2 regions of the Variovorax sp. RA8 genome follow, and region 2 is predicted to be linked to the other one. Evidence: predicted binding sites of a transcription regulator. Region 2 holds the regulator's gene; the other holds the start of a gene.

Region 1 (11,480 bases), 1.2 Mb from region 2:
GAGCGCCGGCGCGCGCCGTGGCGCGCAGATGGGCGTGCTGCGCATCGACCACCCCGACGTGCTGGATTTCATCACCGCCAAGCGCACGCCGGGGCGCTGGAACAACTTCAACGTGTCCATCGCGGTAGGCGACGACTTCATGCGCGCGTTGGCGGCCGACGAGGAATGGGCGCTGGCGCACCGCGCCAGGCCGGGAGCCGAGCTGATCGCGCGAGGTGCGACGCAGGCCCCGGACGGCAACTGGATCTATCGGCGCCTGCCCGCGCGGGAGCTCTGGGACACGGTCATGCGATCGGCCTATGACTTCGCCGAACCGGGCATCCTGTTCACGGATGCCATCAACACCGACAACAACCTGCGCTACTGCGAACACATCGAGGCGACCAATCCATGCGGCGAGCAGCCGCTGCCGCCTTACGGTTGCTGCGACCTCGGTCCGATCATCCTGCCGCGCTTCGTCCGCCACCCGTTCGGGGTTGGTGGCGAGGCGCAGTTCGATTTCCAGCATTTCAGCGACAGCGTCGCAGTGCAGGTCCGGGCACTCGACAACGTGCTGGACCTCACGTTCTGGCCGCTGCCGCAGCAGCGCGCGGAGGCGATGGCCAAACGCCGCATCGGCGTGGGCTTCACGGGCCTGGGCGACACGCTGGCCATGCTGTGCCTGCGCTATGACCAGCCGGAGGGCCGGGCCATGGCCGTGCGCATCGCGCGCAGCCTGCGTGACGCCGCCTACATGGCGTCGGTGGGCCTGGCGCGCGAGAAAGGCCCCTTCCCTCTTTTCGAGGCGGAGCGCTATCTGGCGCGAGGCACTTTCGCCAGCCGCCTGGACCAGGCATTGCAGGAGCAGATCCGCATGCATGGCATCCGCAACAGCCACCTGGTCTCCATTGCGCCGACCGGCACCGTGAGCCTGGCGTTTGCGGACAACGCCTCGAACGGCATCGAGCCGGCGTTCTCGTGGACCTACCGCCGCAAGAAGCGCGAAGCCGACGGCAGCATCTCGGAGTACGAGGTGGAAGACCATGCCTGGCGGCTGTACCGCGCCCTGGGGGGCGACACCGAGGCATTGCCGTCCTGCTTCGTCTCGGCCCTGTCGATGCCGGCGGCCGGCCATCTGGCGATGATGGAAGCAGTCCAGCCCTTCGTCGATACCGCCATCTCCAAGACGGTGAACGTGCCGGCCGACTGTCCGTACGAGGAGTTCAAGGAACTCTACCTGCACGCCTGGACAGCCAGGCTGAAGGGACTCGCCACCTACCGGCCCAACAGCATCCTCGGGTCGGTGCTGGAGGCCGCGCCGGCAGCGAAGCAGGATCTGCCCACGCGCGCCGTCCACGCCGCAGCCGACCCGATGCGCGCGATGATCGCCAGCCGCCCGACGGGTGCGTTAAACGCCAGCGCCGAGAAGATCGAGTACTGGACGCAGCAGGGACGGCAGACGCTCTACCTCGTGGTGTCGTTCCTGCCGCTGCCCGACGGGCGGGAGCGGGCCATCGAATTCTTCATGCCCGTGGGCCAGAGCGGCGAATCACAGCAATGGATCACCGCGAGCATGCGGCTGCTGTCGCTGGCCGCACGCGGCGGCTTTCTCGAACGTGCGCTCGCAGACATGCGCAAGGTGGCCTGGGACCGCGGCCCCGTGCGCCTGGGCACCCACGCGAAGGCCGATGGCACCCGCGTGCCCATGTGGCACGACTCCGAGGTCGGCGCCATTGCGTACGCGATCCAGCAGCTGATCGCAAAGCGAAGCGGCGCGCTGCCAGCCACATCGGAGGCCTCGGCATCGGCGGCATCCGCAGCGCCCTCCTTGATGGGCGCCAGGTGCCCGGAATGCGGCGCCCACGCGATGATCCGCAAGGACGGATGCGACTATTGCACACAGTGCGGACACCTGGGAAGCTGCGGATGAAACACTTCTGGGGAATTCGAAATGCCTACTCCCATCGAACCCGGCGCGTCGACCGCTGTTCCGGCTGATCCACCTGTCACCGAACGGCAACTGGCCGAACTCCTGCATACGCGCCGCACCGTGCTGCCGAGGCGGCTGGGGGCGCCCGGACCCGAGCAGTCCGAGCTCGAGCACATTCTCGGCGCCGCTGCGGCTGCCCCCGACCACGGAGGACTCGTGCCATGGCGCTTCGTCATCGTTCCGCCGCGGCAACGGGGACGGCTGGGCGAAGTCTTCGCACAGTCCCTGAATGAACGCGATGCCGCAGCCACGCCCGAGGAGCGCGGCATGGCGCGCGAAGAGGCTTTCCAGGCTCCAGTCCTGATGCTGGCGATCGTGCGGCTGGGCCCCGACAACGGGGAGATCCCGGCAACCGAGAGAATCCTGTCGGCCGGATGTGCCATCCAGAACATGCTTCTGACCGCGACGGTCCTGGGCTACGGCTCGGCCTTGACCACCGGCCGGTCGCTTCCGTCTGCCGGACTGCGCTCGTTGTTCGGCCTGGAGGAACACGAGGAGCCGCTGTGTTTCATCAGCGTGGGCACGGTGCTGGCACACAAGGCCGGTCCGGCGCGCCCCACCCTCGAGCGCTATGTCTCCGAGCTGGGACAGACGCCCGTGAACAGGTAATGGCTCCCTTGATCGCCGTCAAGCAGGCGCAACCACCCGTCGCCCAGCCGCCCGGCTTCGCCCTGTGGCAACTCGGCTTCCGCCCGTTCTACCTGCTGGCCAGCGCTTTCGCAGCCCTGTCCATCGGGCTGTGGGCGGCGCAGTTCGCCGGCTGGCTGCCGCTGGCCTATCTTCAGGGTCCGCTGTGGCACGCGCACGAGATGCTGTTCGGCTTCTTGCTCGCTGTGATCGTCGGCTTTCTCTTCACCGCGGGGCGCAACTGGTCCGGCCGGCCGACGCCCACGGGCCTGCCGCTGGCGGCCTTGGCGGCACTCTGGGTGGCCGGGCGGATCCTCGTGCTCACGCCATTCGCATGGACGGCCGCCGTGGTCAACGCGGCGTTTCCGCTGGCAAGCGCGATCGCCCTGGCCATTGCGCTCGTGGGTGCGCGCAATCGCCGCAACTATTTCTTCATCGGGCTGCTGCTGCTGATGTCGGGAGCGGCCCTGGCGTTCCATCTTTCGGCGCTCGGCGTGATCGCGGCGCCGGCCTGGATCGGCATCCAGCTGGCGCTGGACATCCTGCTGTTCATCATGGCGGTGATGGGCGGCCGGGTCATTCCGATGTTCACCAACAACGGCGTTCCCGGCGCCAATGCAACGCGCCGGCCCATGGTCGAGCGGGTGGCGCTCGGCGCCGTGCTCGCCCTGCTGCTGGTCGACGTGTCGGGCCTGCCGCCGGTCGTCATGGCCGCTGCCGCCTTCGTCGCAGCGCTCGCGCACCTGGTGCGGTGGCTGCTGTGGCGGCCGTGGAAGACACTGCACAACCCACTCGTTCTCGTGCTGCACCTGGCCTACGCGTGGATTCCCGTTCACCTCGTGTTGCGGGTGCTGGCCTCGCAGGGCTGGGTGTCCCCCTCCCTGGCCACCCACGCGCTGACGGTGGGAGCAGCGGGGGGACTCATCATCGGGATGATGGTGCGCACTGCGCGCGGCCACACGGCCAGGCTCCTGCATGCAGACCGGGCCGATACCGCCTGTTTCCTGCTGGTCATGCTCGCGGCGCTGGCGCGGATCCTCGTGCCGCTCGTCGCACCGTCGCAAACCCTCGGCGCGGTGCTGGCCTCGGCCGTCTTCTGGACCGCGGGTTTCGCCCTGTATGCGGTGCGCTACTGGCCGGTGCTGACGCGGCCGCGCCTGGACGGCGCTCCCGGCTGAACTTGCCGGCATCCGACGCATTCACGGCCTGGCGACATCGAGGAGCACCTGCTCCTGCCACGCCTCGGTCTTGGGTTCAAAGGGAGGAGACGTGTTCGACCGCGCCGCGCAGTGCCGACCACACGGGAGGCGAATCCTTCGCTTGCGGCTCAACGTTCGCCGGCTCGAATCGCGCACCGCGCAGATGGAGGGCGAGCGCTGCATCCATGGTCTGGACATGCTTGACATGCCAGTCCCTCAGTTGACGCGCCATCTCGCGCACCTGCAGCAGCCTTCCTTCCCCGGCCTGCAACGCACCTTCTCGCATCACGCCCAGCACCACGCGGTGCTGGATCGCGTGTTCGTTTCGAGAGGCATGGCTCGTTGCACGCATCCAGACATCCTCGCGCGCGAAATTCTCGGCGGCGCACTCGACCAGTTCGCTCCAGGCTGAGGGCAGCCGGGCGTTGTCGGCCTCGTCGACCCGCGTCAGGAGGCGGATGAACTCTTCACGCGCGCGATCCATGAAAGGCAAGTCGAGCGAAAGCGCGCCGGAGCGATCCAAGGCAGCCATTTGATCTCCTCTGATGTGGAGACACAAGGCTACCGGCGCTGGCGAACAGCACTTTGACATGGCTCAACAGTCGGTCACTCCGGACGGTCGATCCCGGAAACACGAAATTCAAAGACCTTGCGCTAGCGCAAAGGCGCGCACCGCGCCCCAGCTTCCAATGGCGTCGCCAACCCCCTCTTTGAAGGAGATTCCATGGACGACGATCTGGTTCGGCGCATTGCCGGCCATCCCCAATACCAAATGCTCAAGGCGAAGCGCACACGCTTCGGCTGGATCCTCACGCTGCTGATGCTGCTCGTGTACTACGGCTTCGTACTGCTGGTGGCGTTCAACAAGCCCTTCCTCGCGCAACGGATGGGCGACGGCGTGATGACGCTGGGCATTCCGATCGGCTTCGGCGTCATCCTCTTCACCATCGCGATCACCGCCTACTACGTGAGGCGAGCCAACGCCGAGTTCGACACGCTGTCCGACGCGGTGGCGAAGGGGACACTCCGATGAAAGCCCGTTTCCCGAACCCACGCGGCGCGCTGATCCTCGCAAGCCTGCTTGCCGCGTCCGCAGCAGCCTGGGCCGCCGGTGCCGATCTCGGCCAGGCCCAGAAGCAGGCAACCAACTGGACGGCCATCGGCATGTTCGGGGTGTTCGTCATCGGCACGCTGTTCATCACCAAATGGGCAGCGTCCAAGACCAAGTCGGTGGCCGACTTCTACACGGCCGGCGGCGGCATCACCGGCTTCCAGAATGGCCTGGCAATCGCCGGCGACTACATGTCCGCCGCCTCCTTCCTCGGCATTTCCGCGGCCGTGATGGTCGCCGGCTACGACGGGCTGATCTATTCCATCGGCTTCCTGGTCGGCTGGCCGGTCATCACCTTCCTGATGGCGGAGCGGCTGCGCAACCTGGGCAAGTTCACCTTCGCCGATGTCGCGGCGTTCCGCTTCAAGCAGTCGCCGGTTCGCATCTTCGCCGCCTCCGGCACGCTGGTCGTGGTGGCGTTCTACCTGATCGCCCAGATGGTCGGCGCGGGCCAGCTGATCAAGCTGCTGTTCGGCCTCGAGTACTGGATCGCGGTCGTGATCGTCGGCTCGCTGATGATGGTCTATGTCCTGTTCGGGGGCATGACCGCCACCACCTGGGTCCAGATCATCAAGGCCTGCCTGCTGCTGGGCGGCGCCAGCTTCATGGCGCTGTCGGTGCTGTGGCACTTCGGCTTCAGCCCGGAGGCGATGTTCGCCGGGGCGGTGAAGGTCAAGACCGACCTGGCGCTCAAGGACGGCAAGACCGCGCAGGCGGCGGCGGCCATCGGCCAGTCGATCATGGGCCCGGGCAACTTCGTCAAGGACCCGATCTCGGCCATTTCCTTCGGGATGGCGCTGATGTTCGGGACCGCCGGGCTGCCGCACATCCTGATGCGCTTCTTCACCGTGCCCAGCGCCAAGGAAGCCCGCAAATCGGTCATGTGGGCGACCGGGTGGATCGGCTATTTCTACCTGTTGACCTTCATCATCGGATTCGGCGCCATCACCTTCGTGCTCACGAACGCCCAGTTCCTCGACGGCAAGGGCGTGCTGATCGGCGGCGGCAACATGGCGGCCATCCACCTGGCCAATGCGGTGGGTGGCAACGTGTTCCTCGGATTCATCTCCGCGGTCGCCTTCGCGACCATCCTGGCGGTCGTGGCCGGCCTGACGCTGTCGGGTGCCTCGGCAGTCTCGCACGACCTGTATGCGACCGTCGTCAAGAACGGCAAGGCAGACAGTGCGTCCGAACTGCGCGTCTCGCGCATCACCACCGTCGCACTCGGGGCGCTGGCGGTGCTGCTCGGCATCGTGTTCGAGAAGCAGAACATCGCATTCATGGTGTCCCTGGCCTTCGCCATCGCGGCGTCGGCCAACTTCCCCGTGCTGTTCATGTCGGTGCTCTGGAAGGGCTGCACGACGCGCGGCGCGGTGATCGGCGGCTTCCTCGGGCTGATTTCCTCGGTGGCGCTCACGGTGGTCTCTCCGTCCGTATGGGAAGCGACATTGGGCAACCCGCCGGGCTCGGCGTTCTTCCCCTATGCGTCACCCTGCCTATTCTCGATGACGATCGGCTTCCTCGGCATCTGGATCTTCTCGCTGCTGGACAGCAGCAAGCGCGCGGACATCGACAGGGGCGGCTTCCTTGCGCAGCAGGTGCGCTCGGAAACCGGCATCGGAGCCGCCAGCGCCAGCGGGCATTGAGGGTGCCGCCATGCGCAGCGGCGAACCCGGGAGCGTGCCGGAAATGCAACTCCTGGGCGCTGCCGGGCTCGCCTGCGACGACCCGCGAGCCGTGGCGCGTCAAATGGACGACGCTGCCACGGTGGCCGAGCTTGCTGTCGCTGCCGCGCGGGTGGATGCCATAGTCGCGCTGCTGCACGATGGCGGCCTGAAGATCGATCGGATCGCGAAGGTCACCGCAGAGCTCAACGCCTGCCTCTTTCGGCGCATGTGGTCGCTGCTCGCGCCGGCGGAGCTGGTGGCCAACAGCTGCCTGGTGGTCATGGGCAGCGAAGGCCGCGGCGAGCAGCTCCTGAAGACCGATCAGGACAATGCCCTGCTGCTGCGCGACGGCTTCCAGTACCCCGGACTGGAGACTGTCACCGCACAGTTCAGCGCCGGGCTGGCCGAGCTCGGCTATCCGCCCTGCCCCGGCCGCATCATGCTCAGCAACCCGCTCTGGTGCCAGCCGCTGGCGGGCTTCAGGGAGGTGCTGCGGGAGTGGGTCTACGGCGTCCAACCCGAAGGGCCGATGCACCTGGCCATCTTCATCGACAGCCTGGCAGTCGCCGGCGACGCCAGCCTGCTCGCGCAGGCGCGCGATCACCTCGACCGGATCCTCGATCGCACCGATGTCTTCTTCGCGCGCTTTGCCAGCGCGATCGAGCTGTTCGATCCGCATCCCAACTGGTGGCACCGCCTTGTCGCGCGCGACCAGGACGAGGCGCTGGACCTCAAGAAGCTCGGCACCTTTCCGATCGTCCACGGCGTCAGGGCGCTTGCGTTGCAGCAGCGCCTGCGCGACACGGGCACGGCACAGCGCTTGCGCCTGCTGGTCGAACAGCAGCAGATCGAGCCTGGCCTCGCGCGCGATGTGCTCGATGCGCTGCACTGGCTCATGGCGCTCAAGCTCACGGGTCAACTGCGACGCAAGCAAGGCGGACAGGTGCCTGACAATTGCGTGCGTCCGTCGGAGCTCGGCACGCTGGAACGAGACACGCTGCGCAGCGCGCTGGGTATCGTGCGGCGCTTCCGCGGCGAGATCCAGCAGCGCTTCCGCCTCGATGCCCTCTGAGGGCAGGAACGCATGTCCGAAAGCTCGAAGCCCCAACGCCTGGTCGGCCTGTTCGCGCTCGGGTGGCTGTTGTTCAATGTCCCGCTGCTCACGCTCTGGGACCGTGCGGTCATGGTCTGGGGACTGCCGCTGATGCCGATCGCGCTCTTCGGCGGGTGGGCCTGCCTGATCGCGCTCGCCGCATGGGCGGCCGAGTCGTCCGGCGAGCCCTGAGAAGGACATGCAGGCAGCACCCCTCGTCATTGCGGCCGCCTTCGGCTACCTGGCGGTGCTGTTCGCGATCGCGCACGTCGGCGACCGCCGGGCCCGCGAAGGGCGCTCGCTCATCGGCAGCCCCTGGATCTACACCCTCTCGATGGGCGTCTACTGCACAGCCTGGACCTATTTCGGCAGCATCGGCCGAGCAGCTTCGTCCGGACTCTGGTTCCTGCCGATCTATCTCGGTCCGACGCTGGGGATGCTGATGGCCTGGACCGTGCTGCGCAAGATGATCCGCATCTCACGCAGCCAGCGCATCACCTCCATCGCCGACTTCATTGCCAGCAGGCACGGCAAGAGTCCGCTGCTGGCCATGCTGGTCACGCTGATCGCCGTGGTGGGCATCCTTCCCTACATAGCGCTCCAGCTGAAGGCGATCGCAAGCGGCTACGCGCTGCTCGCCGACGCGCCCGCGCGGCCGCTGGCCTGGTGGAGCGACAGCACGCTGTACATCGCCCTGGTGCTGGCCGGCTTCACGGTGGCCTTCGGCGCACGCCATCTCGACACCACGGAGCGTCACGAGGGCATGGTCGCGGCCATCGCCTTCGAGTCGCTGGTGAAGCTGATCGCATTCATTGCCGTCGGGGCCTTCGTCACCTGGGGCCTCTTCGACGGGCCGAGCGACCTGTTCGGCCGCGCCGCCGCCCAGCCCGAGCTTGCGCGGCTGCTCACCCTTGGGAGCGACTCCGGCGGCGCGCCCGGGGCCGGCGGGTTCGCGGGCGGCCAGTGGTTCGCGCTGACACTGCTCGCCATGTTCTCGGTGTTCTTCCTGCCACGCCAATTCCAGATGATGGTGGTGGAGAACGTCGACGAGCGCCACGTGCGACGCGCCACCTGGGCTTTTCCGCTGTACCTGCTGCTGATCAACCTGTTCGTGCTGCCGATCGCCATCGGCGGGCTGCTGCACTTCCAGGGCGGCAGCGAGAACCCGGAGACCTTCGTACTCTCGCTGCCGCTGGCCGCCGGCCAGCCCGGCCTGGCGCTCGCCGCATTCATCGGTGGGCTCTCGGCGGCCACGGGGATGGTGATCGTCGAGGCGATCGCGATCTCCACCATGGTCTGCAACGACCTCGTGATGCCGCTGCTGCTGCGCGCGGGCCTGCGCACTGCGCGGGACCTCGGCGGCGTGCTGCTGGGCGTCCGGCGCACGGTGATCGTCGTGCTCCTCTTGCTCGGCTACTTCTACTACCGTATCGCAGGCGAGGACTATGCGCTGGTGAGCATCGGGCTGATCAGCTTTGCCGCGGTGGCGCAGTTCGCGCCTTCCATGCTCGCGGGGATGTACTGGAAAGGAGGCACCCGCGATGGCGCGCTGGCAGGCCTGGGCGCTGGCTTCCTGCTATGGGCCTGGACGCTGATGCTGCCCTCGATCGCGAAGTCGGGCTGGATCGCGGCACGCTTTGTCGACGAAGGGCCTTTCGGCATTGCATGGCTGCGGCCTGAACGTCTGCTGGGTCTTGCCGGCCTGGACAACCTGACGCACGCGCTGTTCTGGAGCCTCTTGGCCAACACGACGCTGTACTTCGGCGTCTCGCTCCTGCAGCGGCCCTCGGCGCGCGAAGCAAGCCAGGCGCTGACCTTCGTGGATGCGCTCCAGCGCACCGCCGATCCTGCGGCCGATGCCGGCCCGGTGTTCTGGCGCGGCACCGCGAAACTCGCCGACCTGCGCCAGCTGGCCACCCGCTTCCTGGGCGCAGAAGCCACCGGACGGCTGCTGGACGAGTACGCGCGGCGAACCGGAGCGCCGGCGCCGGACCCGATCGCCGCCGATGCACGGCTGGTGCAGTTCGTCGAGCGCCAGCTTGCCGGCGCCATTGGCGGGTCGTCGGCCCGACTGATGGTGGCCTCGGTCGTGCAGGAGGAGGACCTGCAGCTGCACGACGTGATGAGCATCCTGGACGAGGCCTCGCGCGAGGCGGCCGCGCTGCGCGCGCACTCGCAGGCTTTGGAGGAGAAATCGCTTTCCCTGGAGCGCGCGACAGCCGAGCTGAGCCAGCTCAACGAGCAGCTCAAGGGCCTGGACCGGCTCAAGGACGACTTCATGTCCTCGGTGACGCACGAGCTGCGCACGCCGCTGACCTCCATACGCGCGCTGGCCGAGCTGATGCTCGACGACCCCGGCATGGACGCCGCGCAGCGCCAGCAGTTCCTGGGCCTGGTCGTCGCCGAGACCGAACGGCTGACGCGGCTGGTCAACCAGGTATTGGACATGGCCAAGATCGAAGCCGGCGCCGCCGAGTGGCGCACCACGGAGGTCGACCTGTGCGCACTCGCTCGGCAGGCAGTCCAGACGACACAGGAGCTCTTCCGCGAGCGCGGCGCGACCGTGTCGCTGCGCCTGCCTGCGGCACTGCCGCCGCTGCAAGCCGACCCGGACCGCATGATGCAGGTGCTGGTCAACCTCCTGTCGAACGCGGCCAAGTTCGTGCCGCCTGGCTCCGGGCATGCCGAGCTGTGTCTGCGGGCGGAAGGCGACCGCGTGGTGTGCTCCGTGCGCGACAACGGCCCGGGGGTGCCGCCCGGGCAGCGCGAGCTGGTGTTCGAGAAGTTCCGCCAGGGCGGCGACGCTGCGAACCGGCCGCAGGGCACCGGGCTGGGCCTGCCCATCAGTCGCCGCATCGTCGAGCACTACGGAGGCCGGATGTGGCTCGATCCGGCATCCGGCCAGGGCGCATGCTTCGGCTTCGAGCTTCCACTGCGGCACGAGACCGCGCAACCGGAGACAGACCCATGAATTCCAAGGTGCTGATCGCGGACGACGAGCCCAACATCGTCATTTCTCTCGAGTTCCTGATGAAGCGCGAAGGTTATGACGTGAGCATCGCGCGCGATGGGCAGCAGGCGCTGGACGCCATCCGCACGCTGAGGCCCGACCTCGTGCTGCTGGATGTGATGATGCCGGTCAAGTCCGGCATCGAGGTGCTCCAGGCGGTGCGCGCCGACGAGGCATTCGCCGGGACCCGCATTCTCATGCTCACCGCCAAGGGCCGGGAGACCGACATCGCCAAGGGCCTGGCCCTGGGCGCCGATGCGTACATGACGAAGCCCTTCTCGACGCGCGAGCTGGCCGAGCGCGTACGCCGGATGCTGTCCCCGTGAAACCCGCTGCGCGCCAGCTCGCGGCCGTGCTGGGGCCTGGTGCCGTGCTGGCGCTCGCCGGCCTGGGGCTCGGTGCCATGCTGGCGGCCACGCTGAGCCCAGCCGAGCGCGAAACGTTGGGCGCGGTGCTGGGGCCGCGCGCCGCGCTGCTGCTGCTGGGCTGGGCGGTGCTGGCCCTCGCGTTGGGGGCGCTGGGCCATCGTGCTCATGCTTTCTGGGTGAAGCAGCCGGCCCGCGTGGCCGAGGCCGCCCAGGCGCTGCTGGTCGCCGATGATGCCGGGAATGGGCAGCCGGTACTTGCGACGGCGGCATGCCCTGCCGGCACCCGGGCCCTGGCCGACGTTGCCGAGCGGCTCGCTCGCGAGCGCAATGCGCTTCGCGACGACATCGCCGCCAAGGTGCAGGAAGGCGCACGCGGTATCGAACACGAGCGCAGCCGTCTGGCGGCGTTGATGTCGGAGCTCACGCAGAGCGTGAT
Region 2 (11,480 bases):
CCACAGCGCCTGAGTCGCCACCGCTGCCAGCAGGCCACCGGCCAACCGCGTTCCCCATTCCTTGCGCGCCATGCCGGCGCCTGACTGCAGGCGCTGCCACAGCCAAGGCGCCAGCACCAGGGACACGCTGCTCCCGACGGCGAAGAGCGCCATCGTGAGCGCGCCCTGCGCCGGCCCGTTGGCCAGGCCCGCAAGCATCAGTGCCGAGTACAGCAGGCCGCATGGCATGCAGACCCAGAGCGCCCCCGTCGCGAGCACCCCCGTCAATGAACCGGTGACCGACCGCAGCCGTGCCGCAAGCGCGCGCCCGATGCGGTGCGCCCAGACCGGCTGCCGCCCGAGCGCTGCGAGCGCCAACCCCCAGGCCAGCACGAGCACGTGCAGCAGCACCCATGCAGGACGCAGCGCGGCGACCTGTTCGCTCGCAAATGCCAGGCTCTGCATCGCCGCCGCAGCCAGCGCGCCACCGGCCGCATAGCCTGCGATCCGGCCCGCATGAAAAGCGACGGACGCGGAGACAGCCGGTGGCCTCCCCGCGAGCGTCGCCGCGCCCCCCTGCGCAGGCGCGCGCACGATCCGGATCACGCCGGAGCATGCGGCACTGCACATGGCGACGCAATGCGGCCCGCCGACCAATCCCATCAGGAGCGCGGTGCTGGCCAGCGCAGCCTGCATGGTCAGACAATGCGCGAGAAGCGCGTTCGGTTGCGGTCGGCCTGCAGATAGCGATCGAAGACCATCGCGACGGCGCGCACGAAGAACCAGCCCATCGGCGTGACCTCGATCTCATGGTCGCGCAGGTGCACGAGGCCCTGCGCCGCGAGCGGCGCGAGCGCCACGAGCTCGCTGGCGAAATAGCGCTTGAAGTCGACCAGGTGGGCCAGTCCGATCGATTCATAGTCCACATGCCCCTGGCACATCAGCGCCATGATCACCGCGCGCCTCAGGACGTCGTCGCGCGTGAGCGCCAGGCCGCGCACGACCGGCAGGCGACCCTGGTCCAGGAGGTCGTAGTACTCCTCCAGCGTCTTGGCGTTCTGGCTGTAGGTGGCGCCGACCCGGCCGATGGCCGACACGCCCAGCGCCACGAGATCACACTCGGGCTGGGTGCTGTAGCCCTGGAAGTTCCGGTGCAGGCGTCCCTGCCGCTTGGCGATTGCGAGCGGGTCTTCGGGCAAGGCGAAGTGGTCCATGCCGATGTAGACGTAACCGGCCGCGGTGAGCGTGGCGATCGAACGCGACAGCATCTCCACCTTGGTCCTGGCGTCGGGGAGTTCGTCGGCGGCGATGCGTCGCTGCGGCTTGAAGCGCGCCGGCAGATGTGCATAGGCGTAGAGGGCGATGCGGTCGGGCCGCAGCTCGCAGACCTGCGCCAGCGTGCGGTCGAAGGATCCGGTGCTCTGGCGCGGCAGCCCGTAGATGAGGTCGATGTTGATCGACCCGAAGCCGAGTCCGCGTGCGCTCGCCACCAGGTCGAACACCTGCCCTGCCGGCTGGATGCGGTGCACGGCCTTCTGCACGTCGGGGTCGAAGTCCTGAACGCCGAAACTCAGGCGATCGAAACCCATCTCGGCCAGGCTCGCGAGTCGATGGCCATCGACCGTGCGTGGATCGATCTCGATCGACTGCTCGCGCTCCGGCGGCAACGTGAACGCGTCCCCGAGCATGGACAGCAGCTCGCGCAAACCCCCGTCGTGCAGGAAGGTCGGCGTGCCGCCCCCCAGGTGCAGCTGGGTGACAACCGCGCCGCGGCCGAGCTGCGCGGCCTGCAGCGCCACCTCGCGCGCCAGATAGCCGAGGTACTCGCGCCCGCGGCTCTTGTGCCGGGTGACGATCTTGTTGCAGGCACAGTAGTAGCAAAGCGATTCACAGAACGGAATGTGCACGTACACAGAAAGCGGCCGGCCATGCGCGCCGAGCTCGCTGCGCTGCCGCAGCGTCTGGGCGTAGTCGTCGGCCGTGAACGCCTCGACGAAACGGTCCGCCGTGGGATAGGACGTATAGCGCGGCCCTGGCACGTCGAAACGCCGCAGCAGACCCGCCGACGGCAGGACGAGCGATGAACCGGCAGGCGCGGCGGCAAGGGATGAGTTCATTGCGGTAGATATGGGAGGCACCGGCCCACTATGCAGGCAGGCCGCCCCGTCATCCTTGATGTGCATCAAGCCTCGGCTGTGCGCGGCGCCTGAGAATCGCTGCGAACCCCGACGCCATCAATGAAAGCCGAACACATCAAGGTCGCCTGCTCGAGCTGCAACCTGCGCGAGCTCTGCATGCCTGCGGGCCTGGAGCCGAGCGAACTGAAGCGCATCGACGAGATCGTGGCCACGCGGCGCAAGGTCCGGCGCCGCGAGGCACTTTTTCGCAACGGCGAGCCCTTCACCTCGCTCTACGCGATTCGCACCGGCGTCTTCAAGACCCGCGTGGCGACCGAGGATGGCCGCGACCAGGTCACCGGCTTCCAGATGGCCGGCGAGATCATCGGGCTGGACGGCATCGTCAACAACCAGCACACCTGCGACGCGATCGCGCTCGAGGATGCCGAAGTCTGCGTGATGCCCTTCCATCGCATCGAGCAGCTCTCGCGCGAGGTTCCCTCCCTGCAGCGCCACGTGCACCAGATCATGAGCCGCGAGATCGTGCGCGAGCACGGCGTGATGCTGCTCCTGGGCAGCATGCGGGCCGAGGAACGCCTCGCGGTCTTTCTCCTGAACCTTGTCCAGCGGCTGCACGCGCGCGGATTCTCCCGGTCCGAGTTCGTACTTCGCATGACGCGCGAGGAGATCGGCAGCTACATCGGGCTCACGCTCGAGACGGTGAGCCGGACGCTGTCGAAGTTCATGGAAGACGGCATCGTCGAGGTGGAGAAGCGCAAGCTGCGCATCGTCGACGCCGATGCACTGCAGCGCATCGTCAATCCGCCGGGCGGTTGAGCTCGTCCGCGCGCTTGGTGAGCAGCAGCGTGAGCGCGCTCGAGCCGGTCGCCAGCACCCAGAAGATGAAGAAGCCGGCCGCATAGACAGCCTGCCGGGACAAGCCGATATCCTCGCCGCCCCAATGGAGGTCGCTGGGGTCGACCAGCGCGAAAACCAGCAGTTCGGCAACGCTCGCCAGCAGGAAGGCCGGCCAGAGGATCGACATCCAGTCGTGGGACTTCATGATCTTCAACGCCTCGGTGCGGGCAGATCCGCGTCCGGCGTGGCCGCATGGTTGCGCCCTGCCAGCGCAGGCATCAGGTTCTTGGCGGCGAGCTCCTTGTTGATCTCGGCACCCCGGCGGTAGTAGTCCGGCGCCACCACCGGATCGGGCGTGCGCAGCGCGAGCCAGAGCGTCACGAAGCTGGCGACGATGACCACGGCGGGCCCGGCTATCACCATCCACAGCAGCGGGAACTGCCACCAGGGTTCGCTCTTCGGAGCAGTCATCGCGCAATCGTCCATCTCGTCTCCTTTGGAACTCAACGGGGCACCATGAAGGTGGCCTTCTCCGACACCTGCGCGCTGCCCTCGACGGAGCGCACGTCGAGATGGACGACGTGGGACCCTGCGGCGGCGCTGCCGTACGGAACCTGCAGGCGTACCGCGACCCAGCGCGACTGCGCAGGACCGACCTCGAGCGGCTCGGCCGGCGATACGCTGAGACCTTCGAGGCCCCTGGCTTCGATGCGGTAGCGCTGCGGCTGCTCGGTCGCGTTCATGATCTGCAGGCGGTAGACGTTCTCGAGCTGGCCGCCCTCGGCGATGCGCGCGAGCGATGCCCGGTCCCGCACCACATCGACCTTCAGCGGCGTGCGGGCCACCAGGCTCGCCAGCAGACCGATCGTCAGTGCGGCAAGCAGGCCGGTGTAGATCAGCACCCGCGGGCGCAGCACGCGGCGCAGCACCTGCCTGGGCGTCCAATGGCCGGCCATGCCGTTCTGGGTCGCATAGCGGATCAACCCGCGTGGTGTCTTCATCTTGTCCATCACGGTGTTGCAGGCATCCACGCACAGCCCGCAGCCGATGCACTCGTACTGCAGCCCCTTGCGGATGTCGATCCCGGTCGGACAGACCTGCACGCACAATGAACAGTCGATGCAGTCGCCAAGGCCCTGTGCGCGCGCGTTGCTGCCCTTGGCATGCACGCCGCGTGGCTCGCCCCTCTCGTTGTCGTAGCTCACGATGAGCGTATCCCGGTCGAACATGGCGCTCTGGAAGCGTGCGTAGGGACACATGTACATGCAGACCTGCTCGCGCATGAAGCCCGCGTTGCCGTAGGTCGCAAAGCCGTAGAAGAAGACCCAGAACACTTCCCACGAGCTCATGCGGGTCTGCAGGAATTCCAGGCCCAGCTCCCGGATCGGCGTGAAGTACCCGACGAAGGTGAAGCCGGTCCACAGCGCAATGCCGAGCCACACGATGTGCTTGAACCACTTCTTGACCAGCTTCTCGAGCGAGAAGTCGCCCTCATCCAGGCGCATGCGGGCGATGCGGTTGCCTTCGATCTTCTGCTCGACCCACATGAAGATCTCGGAGTAGACCGTTTGCGGGCAGGCGTAGCCGCACCACAGCCGCCCCGCCACCGCGGTAAAGAGGAAGAGCGAGAGCGCCGAGATCACCAGCAACCCGGTCAGGTAGATGAGGTCCTGCGGGTACAGCACCAGCCCGAGGATGTAGAAGCGTCGCGCGCCCAGGTCGAACAGCACTGCCTGGCGCTGCCCCCACTCGATCCAGGGCAGGCCATAGAAGACGAGCTGCGTGAGGAACACCATCGCCCAGCGCCAGCGCGCGAAGATGCCGCTCACCGTACGGGGGTACACCTTCTGGTGCGCGACGAAGAGTCCACCATCCTTCTCGGCGGTGGCGATCGGAATCACCCGCCGCGCGGGCCTGGCCGATGCGGAAGCGGAAGCGGCATCCTTCATGACCGGCCTAGGGAGCCACGACCGGCTTGTTCGACAGGCCCCAGACGTAGGAGGCCAGCACATGGATCTGCGCCTCTGTCAGGCGCCCCTGCTGCGCCGGCATCTGGTTGGTCTTGCCGGTGTTGATGATCGAGATGATGGCTTCCTGGCCGTATCCATGCAGCCAGATCCGGTCGGCAAGATTGGGGGCGCCTATCGCCGGGTTGCCCGCTCCCGCGACGCCGTGACAGGCCGCGCAGGCGCTGAACTTGCTCTTGCCCAGCCCGGCGCGGACCGAATCATGCGGGCTGCCGGAAAGGCTCAGCACGTAGTTGGCGACGTTCTTGACGTCCTCCGGGGTGCCGACCGCCTCGGCCATCGGTGGCATGACGCCGGTGCGCCCCTGGGTGATCGACGCCTTGATCTTGTCGGGCGTGCCGCCGTGCAGCCAGTCACCGTCGGCCAGGTTGGGGAAGCCCTTGCTGCCGCGCGCATCCGAGCCGTGGCACTGCGCGCAGTTGTTCAGGAACAGGCGCTCGCCGATCGCCAGCGCGGCCGGCTCGCCCGCCACGCGCTCGACCGGCATGGCCGCGTAGGCGGCGTAGACGGGCTCGAGCTCGCGCTTGGCCTTGGCAAGGTCCTTCGCATACTCGTTCTCGGTACTCCAGGCGAGTTCGCCCCTGTAGCTGCCCAGGCCCGGATAGGCAACCAGGTAGACCAGGCCGAAGATGATGGTGATCACGAAAAGGCCGATCCACCAGCGCGGCATCGGATTGTTGGCCTCGCGCAGGTCCTCGTCCCACACATGGCCGGTCGTTTGATCGGGCCCGCCCGGGACTTTCGTCCTGGCCACCAGCCACAGCAGCAGTGCGCACAGCGCAATGCTGCCGAGCGTGGCCACGGCCACGTAGGTCGACCAGAAGTCACTGAAAAAATCGCTCATGGGGTTCTCTCAGTCCTGTTCGAACGGCAATTGGGCTGCATCCTCGAAAGCCTCCGCCCTGCGGCGCGAGAAGGCCCACACGAGGATGCCGATGAAGGTGGCGAAGGAGGCCAGCGTGGCCGCGATTCGCAAGACGGTGATGTCCATTGCCTGCTCCTTACTTGAGCGCGAGGCCGAGCGACTGGAGATAGGCGACCAGCGCGTCCATCTCGGTCTTGCCCTTCACATCGGCCGCCGCCTTGGCGAGCTGCTCGTCGGTGAAGGGCACGCCGACGCGGCGCAGGGCCCGCATGTGCGTGGCCGCCTCGGCACCATCCAGCGGCGCCTTCTCGAGCCAGGCGTAGGCCGGCATGTTCGATTCGGGCACCACGTCGCGCGGGTTGACCAGGTGGATGCGGTGCCACTCGTCGCTGTACTTCCCGCCGACGCGCTGCAGGTCGGGGCCGGTGCGCTTGCTGCCCCACTGGAACGGGTGGTCGTAGACGAACTCGCCGGCCACGGAGTAGTGGCCGTAGCGCAGCGTCTCGGCGCGGAACGGCCGGATCATCTGCGAGTGGCAGTTGTAGCAGCCCTCGCGCACATAGACGTCGCGGCCCAGCACCTGCAACGAAGTCGGCGGCTGCATGCCCGTCACCGCTTCGGTCGTCGACTTCTGGAAGAAGAGCGGCACGATCTCCACCAGGCCGCCGACGGCGACGACCAGCAGGATCAGCACGATCATCAGGAAGTTGTTGGTCTCGATCTTCTCGTGCGAGAAGCCGGACTTGGGTTCGTTCGAGTTCATGTTCTTCTTCCTCACGCGTGGGCGGCTGCCGGCAGCGGAATCGATGCGGGTGCCGAGCGCCCTGCGATGACGGTCATCCAGACGTTCCATGCCATGACCAGCATGCCGCCCAGGTAGAGCAGGCCGCCAATCAGGCGCACCACGTAGTAGGGAAAGGTGGCCTTCACGCCCTCGACGAAGGTGTAGGTGAGCGTGCCGTCCGTATTGACGGAACGCCACATCAGGCCCTGCATGACGCCGGCGATCCACATGGCGGCGATGTAGAGCACGATGCCGATCGTGGACATCCAGAAGTGCAGCTCGATGGCCTTGACGCTGTGCATCTCGGTGCGGCTGTACATCCGCGGGATCAGGTAGTAGAGCGAACCCATCGAGATCAGCCCCACCCAGCCGAGCGCGCCGGCATGCACGTGGCCCACGGTCCAGTCGGTGTAATGGGAGAGCGCGTTGACCGTCTTGATCGACATCATCGGCCCCTCGAAGGTCGCCATGCCGTAGAACGACAGCGCCACGATCAGGAAGCGCAGGATCGGATCGGTGCGCAGCTTGTGCCAGGCGCCCGAAAGGGTCATGACGCCGTTGATCATTCCACCCCAGCTCGGTGCCAGCAGGATCAGCGAGAACACCATGCCGATCGACTGGGTCCAGTCCGGCAACGCGGTGTAGTGCAGGTGGTGCGGCCCCGCCCACATGTAGGTGAAGATCAGCGCCCAGAAGTGCACGATCGAGAGCCGGTACGAATACACCGGCCGGCCGGCCTGCTTGGGGATGTAGTAATACATCATCCCGAGGAAGCCGGCCGTGAGGAAGAAGCCGACGGCGTTGTGGCCGTACCACCACTGCACCATCGCGTCCTGCACGCCGGCATAGGCCGAGTAGCTCTTCATCCAGCCGGCAGGGATCGCGGCGCTGTTGACGATGTGCAGCAGCGCAACGGCGATGATGAAGGAGCCGTAGAACCAGTTGGCCACGTAGATGTGGCGCACCTTGCGGATGCCGATCGTTCCGAAGAACACGACGGCATAGGCCACCCAGACCAGTGCGATCAGGATGTCGATCGGCCATTCGAGCTCCGCGTATTCCTTGCCGCTCGTGTAGCCCATGGGCAGGCTGACGGCGGCGGCGACGATCACGGCCTGCCAGCCCCAGAAGACGAACGAGGCCAGCGCCGGCGCGAAGAGGCGAACCTGGCACGTGCGCTGCACCACGTGGAAGCTGGTCGCCATCAGCGCGCAGCCGCCGAAGGCGAAGATCACCGCATTGGTGTGCAGCGGCCGCAAGCGGCCGTAGCTGAGCCACGAAATGCCGAAGTTGAGCTCGGGCCATGCCAGCTGCGACGCGATGATCACGCCGACGAGCATGCCGACCACGCCCCACACGACCGACATCAGGGCGAACTGCCGCACGACGGTGTCGCTGTAGACCGCTGCGGGAGGATTGGATACTTGCATCTTCTGGCCTTCTCGTGAACTGCAGCGAGTGTCCCGGCGAGCGCTGTACCGCTGTTTGATGCAAATCAATCGTTGCGCAGAATCCGCTCGCCCTCGCCCTCGACGTCGTCGAATTGACCACGCTCGATGGCCCACCAGAGCCCGCCCAGAATCACCAGGACGAGCACGACGGAAAAAGGAATCAGGAGAAAGAGGATGTCCATCAGCGCACGGCCTCGGCAGGGCGCGCCAGGCGCGCGGCGTTGAGCACCACGAGCAGCGAGCTCGCCGCCATGCCCAAGCCAGCGAGCCAGGCCGGCAGCCAGCCCGCGACAGCCAGCGGCACGCACAACGCGTTGTAGCCCGCAGCCCACCCCAGGTTCTGCCGCACGATGCGCAAGGTGCGGCGCGCCTGGGCGATCGATTGCGCAATGGCGTCGAGCGAGCCGCCCAGCACGACGAAGTCCGCCCTCGCCTGCGCCAACGGCACTGCGTTGCCGAACGCGAAGGAGGCGTGTGCATGCGCGAGCACCGGACCGTCGTTGAGCCCGTCGCCCACCATCGCGACATGTCGGCCCTGGGCCTGGAGCTGCTGCAGGAAGTCCAACTTCTGCTCCGGCGTGCAGTCACCTCGCGCGTGCCGGATGCCCGCGCGGCCGGCGAGCTCGCGCGCCACGGCCTCCCGGTCGCCCGAGAGAAGATGGACCGAGAGACCCTGCGCCTCGAGCGCGGCGACGGCGGCAGCGGCGTCGGGACGCAGGTCCTCGACCAGGACGAAGCTGGCGATCCAGCCTTGCCCGTCGCTCAGATGGACCTGCGCGGTTTCCACCTGCAGTGCCGCTACGCCGCAGAACGCTGCCGAGCCCATGCGCACGCGACGCGTGGCCTCGCCGCTGCCTTCCTTGCGGCGCACCCGCCCTTCGAGGCCAAGCCCCGCATGCTCTGTCAACTGAAGGAGCTCCCAGGCAGGCGGTGACCGAAACTGCGCGGCCCAGGCGTTCGCAAGTGCCCGGGCGGCCGGATGCAGCGACTGCGCCGCGAGCGCGGCCCCCAGTTCGACGGCGTCGCCCGGGCGCATGCCTTTCCTGCAATAGACCCGTTCGAGACGGGGAACATCTCGCGTGAGCGTGCCGGTCTTGTCGAAGAGCACGGTATCTACTGCAGCGAGCGCCTCCAGGGCTTGCAGGTTGCGCACCATCACGCCGCGGCGCGCCAGCCGGCCTGCGCTTGCGAGCATGGCGGCGGGCGTCGCCAGGGACAGCGCACAGGGGCAGGTCACGATCAGCACCGAGACGGCGACCATCAGCGCCTTGCCGGGGTCGATCGGCCACCAGAACGCTGCGGCCAACGAGGCTGCGGCCAGGACCGCCAGCATGAAGGGCCGCGCTGCCCGGTCGGCCAGCCGCGCGAGACGGGGCTTCTGCACCGAGGCGCTCTCCATCAACGCAACGATCTGCGCGAAGCGCGTGCCCGGCCCCAGCGCCTCGACCTGCATCTGCACCGTCGAGGCCAGGTTGTGGCTGCCGGCCAATACGCGCGCGCCGCAGGGGCGCGGCACGGGACGCGATTCGCCGGTCAACAAGGCCTCGTCCGCAGTGGTATCGCCGGCGGTGATGACGCCGTCAGCCGGAAAGGCCTCGCCCGGCAGCACGCGCACGATGTCCCCGAGCGCGAGGCGCCGCACCGCCACGCGCGTGAACATTCCGTCGGCGCCGAGTCGCTCGACGCTGTCCGGCAGTCGGTTCATCAGCGCCTCCAGCGCGCCGGCCGTGCGCTCGCGCAGCCGTGACTCGAGCCAGCGGCCGGTGAGCAGGAAGAACACGAACATCGTGAGCGAGTCGAAGTAGACCTCGCCCCCCAACGGGCCGGTGTCATCGAAGGTGGCTGCGGTGCTGACGACGAAGGTGATCGCAATCCCGAGCGCGACCGGCAGGTCCATGCCGATGCGGCGACCGCGCAGATCGAGAAGTGCGCTGCGAAAGAACGGGCCGCACGAGAACATGATCACCGGCAGCGTGAGCACCCACGAGGCCCAGCGCAGCAGCTGCGCGGCATCGGGGGTCATGTCTCCGGGCTGCGCGATGTACGCGGGATAGGCGTACATCATCACCTGCATCATGCAGAAGCCGGCGACCAGCCAGCGCCAGAGCGCGAGCCGCGCCTCGCGCGAACGGCGTTCGCGCACGAACATGTCACCGGCCGGCACGAGCCGGTAGCCGGCGGCCGCGGACGCTGCAAACCAGCGCGAGGGCTTCACAGCCGCGGCCGACCACACGACACGGGCGCGCCGGGTTGCGGCATTCACTTCAGCTTTCTCGACGCCCTGCACCAAGGCGAGCGCCGCCTCGACCGTGAAGGCGCAGGCTGCGCAATGCATGCCTTCGACCACCACCTGCGACTCCCAGAGGCCGGTGGCAGGCTCGCCCTCGAGCGAACGCCCGAACGCCGACCACTCGGCCGGGTCGTCCAGCAGCGACCAATTCGCCTGTGCGGCGCCATCGGCGGATACGGGTTCCTCGCGGGCGGATGGGCGGGACACAACTGCGGCTTGCATCGCGCAAGGCTATGGGGGCGCATGCATCCCAGCCTTGATCTGGATCAAACCCCCTTCGGACTCGTTTCGTACGCTTGCAGCATCCATCCATCCTTGTGAATCGAGAAAGACCATGTTCAAACGCATCCTCGTCGCCACAGACGGCTCCGCGCTCTCGAAGAAGGCCGTGAAAAGCGCCGTCGAGCTTGCGGCCCAGAACGATGCCGACCTGGTGGCAGTCACCGTCGTGCCCCGCTACCCCAAGAACTATTTCGACGGCGCGATGGTCTTTTCGCACGACGAGGTCGCGCGCATCGAGCGGCAATGGGCCGAAGCTGCGCAGGGCAGGCTGGACGAGGCCACCGCGCTGGCACAGGCCGCGGGCGTCAGGAGCAAGACGGCAACCGTCAACTCGGACCTGGTGGGGGACGCCGTGATCGCCGCTGCCAAGAAGCACAAGAGCGACTTGATCGTCATGGCGTCGCACGGCCGCAAGGGCATCAAGCGCCTGCTGCTCGGGAGCGAGACGCAGCACGTGTTGACACATTCGGAACTGCCGGTGTTGGTGCTTCGCTAGGCCATCGTACGCATCCCTCCAGGAGTTGATCCCCATGACATCTATTCAGAGCCGAATGCTCAAGGCAATGGTCTTCGTTCTTGCGACTGTTGCAGCGACCGGCGCGCTGGTGGCCGCAGGTCTCGCGGAAGAGCCGCAGCCCGCGGCCCCGAGCGCCTGCTTCTTCTGCCTGCCGGCAACCGCCAGTTGAAGGGTCGTCCGCACGGCGTCGCGACCTTGATCGGTCCCCCGCCGGTCGGGTGAACCATGCGGCGCCTGCGCTTTCTCACCGGCCGGCACCGTACGCCGTCCATCAACCGGCTGCTCGGGCTGTTGCTCGCCTTTGTCGCGG

The links. The regulator FNR, encoded in region 2, switches genes on or off when oxygen is low (the NO sensors DNR and NnrR bind a similar motif). The targets are predictions, from matches to a motif close to TTGATNNNNATCAA.
Region 1: a site for FNR is predicted at 4,381-4,394, ahead of E5P3_RS12060 (bacteriohemerythrin). Genes of this name have one in related genera too.

What each region holds. Positions count from the first base shown of each region.
Region 1 is NZ_LR594662.1:2,536,666-2,548,145, reverse strand. Features, by position in the region: gene E5P3_RS12075 (adenosylcobalamin-dependent ribonucleoside-diphosphate reductase) at 1-1,909, shown strand, start outside; gene E5P3_RS12070 (nitroreductase family protein) at 1,931-2,578, shown strand; gene E5P3_RS12065 (NnrS family protein) at 2,578-3,774, shown strand; gene E5P3_RS12060 (bacteriohemerythrin) at 3,851-4,327, opposite strand; gene E5P3_RS12055 (DUF485 domain-containing protein) at 4,520-4,828, shown strand; gene E5P3_RS12050 (cation acetate symporter) at 4,825-6,552, shown strand; gene E5P3_RS12045 (putative nucleotidyltransferase substrate binding domain-containing protein) at 6,563-7,645, shown strand; gene E5P3_RS12040 (hypothetical protein) at 7,658-7,858, shown strand; gene E5P3_RS12035 (sensor histidine kinase) at 7,866-10,637, shown strand; gene E5P3_RS12030 (response regulator transcription factor) at 10,634-11,002, shown strand; gene E5P3_RS12025 (exonuclease domain-containing protein) at 10,999-11,480, shown strand, end outside.
Region 2 is NZ_LR594662.1:1,382,905-1,394,384, reverse strand. Features, by position in the region: gene E5P3_RS06680 (sulfite exporter TauE/SafE family protein) at 1-675, opposite strand, end outside; gene hemN (oxygen-independent coproporphyrinogen III oxidase) at 678-2,096, opposite strand; gene fnr (fumarate/nitrate reduction transcriptional regulator Fnr) at 2,217-2,933, shown strand; gene E5P3_RS06665 (hypothetical protein) at 2,914-3,159, opposite strand; gene E5P3_RS06660 (FixH family protein) at 3,165-3,425, opposite strand; gene ccoG (cytochrome c oxidase accessory protein CcoG) at 3,458-4,903, opposite strand; gene ccoP (cytochrome-c oxidase, cbb3-type subunit III) at 4,911-5,825, opposite strand; gene E5P3_RS06645 (cbb3-type cytochrome oxidase subunit 3) at 5,835-5,972, opposite strand; gene ccoO (cytochrome-c oxidase, cbb3-type subunit II) at 5,983-6,609, opposite strand; gene ccoN (cytochrome-c oxidase, cbb3-type subunit I) at 6,621-8,060, opposite strand; gene ccoS (cbb3-type cytochrome oxidase assembly protein CcoS) at 8,126-8,263, opposite strand; gene E5P3_RS06625 (heavy metal translocating P-type ATPase) at 8,263-10,593, opposite strand; gene E5P3_RS06620 (universal stress protein) at 10,706-11,149, shown strand; gene E5P3_RS06615 (hypothetical protein) at 11,184-11,339, shown strand; gene E5P3_RS06610 (YoaK family protein) at 11,396-11,480, shown strand, end outside.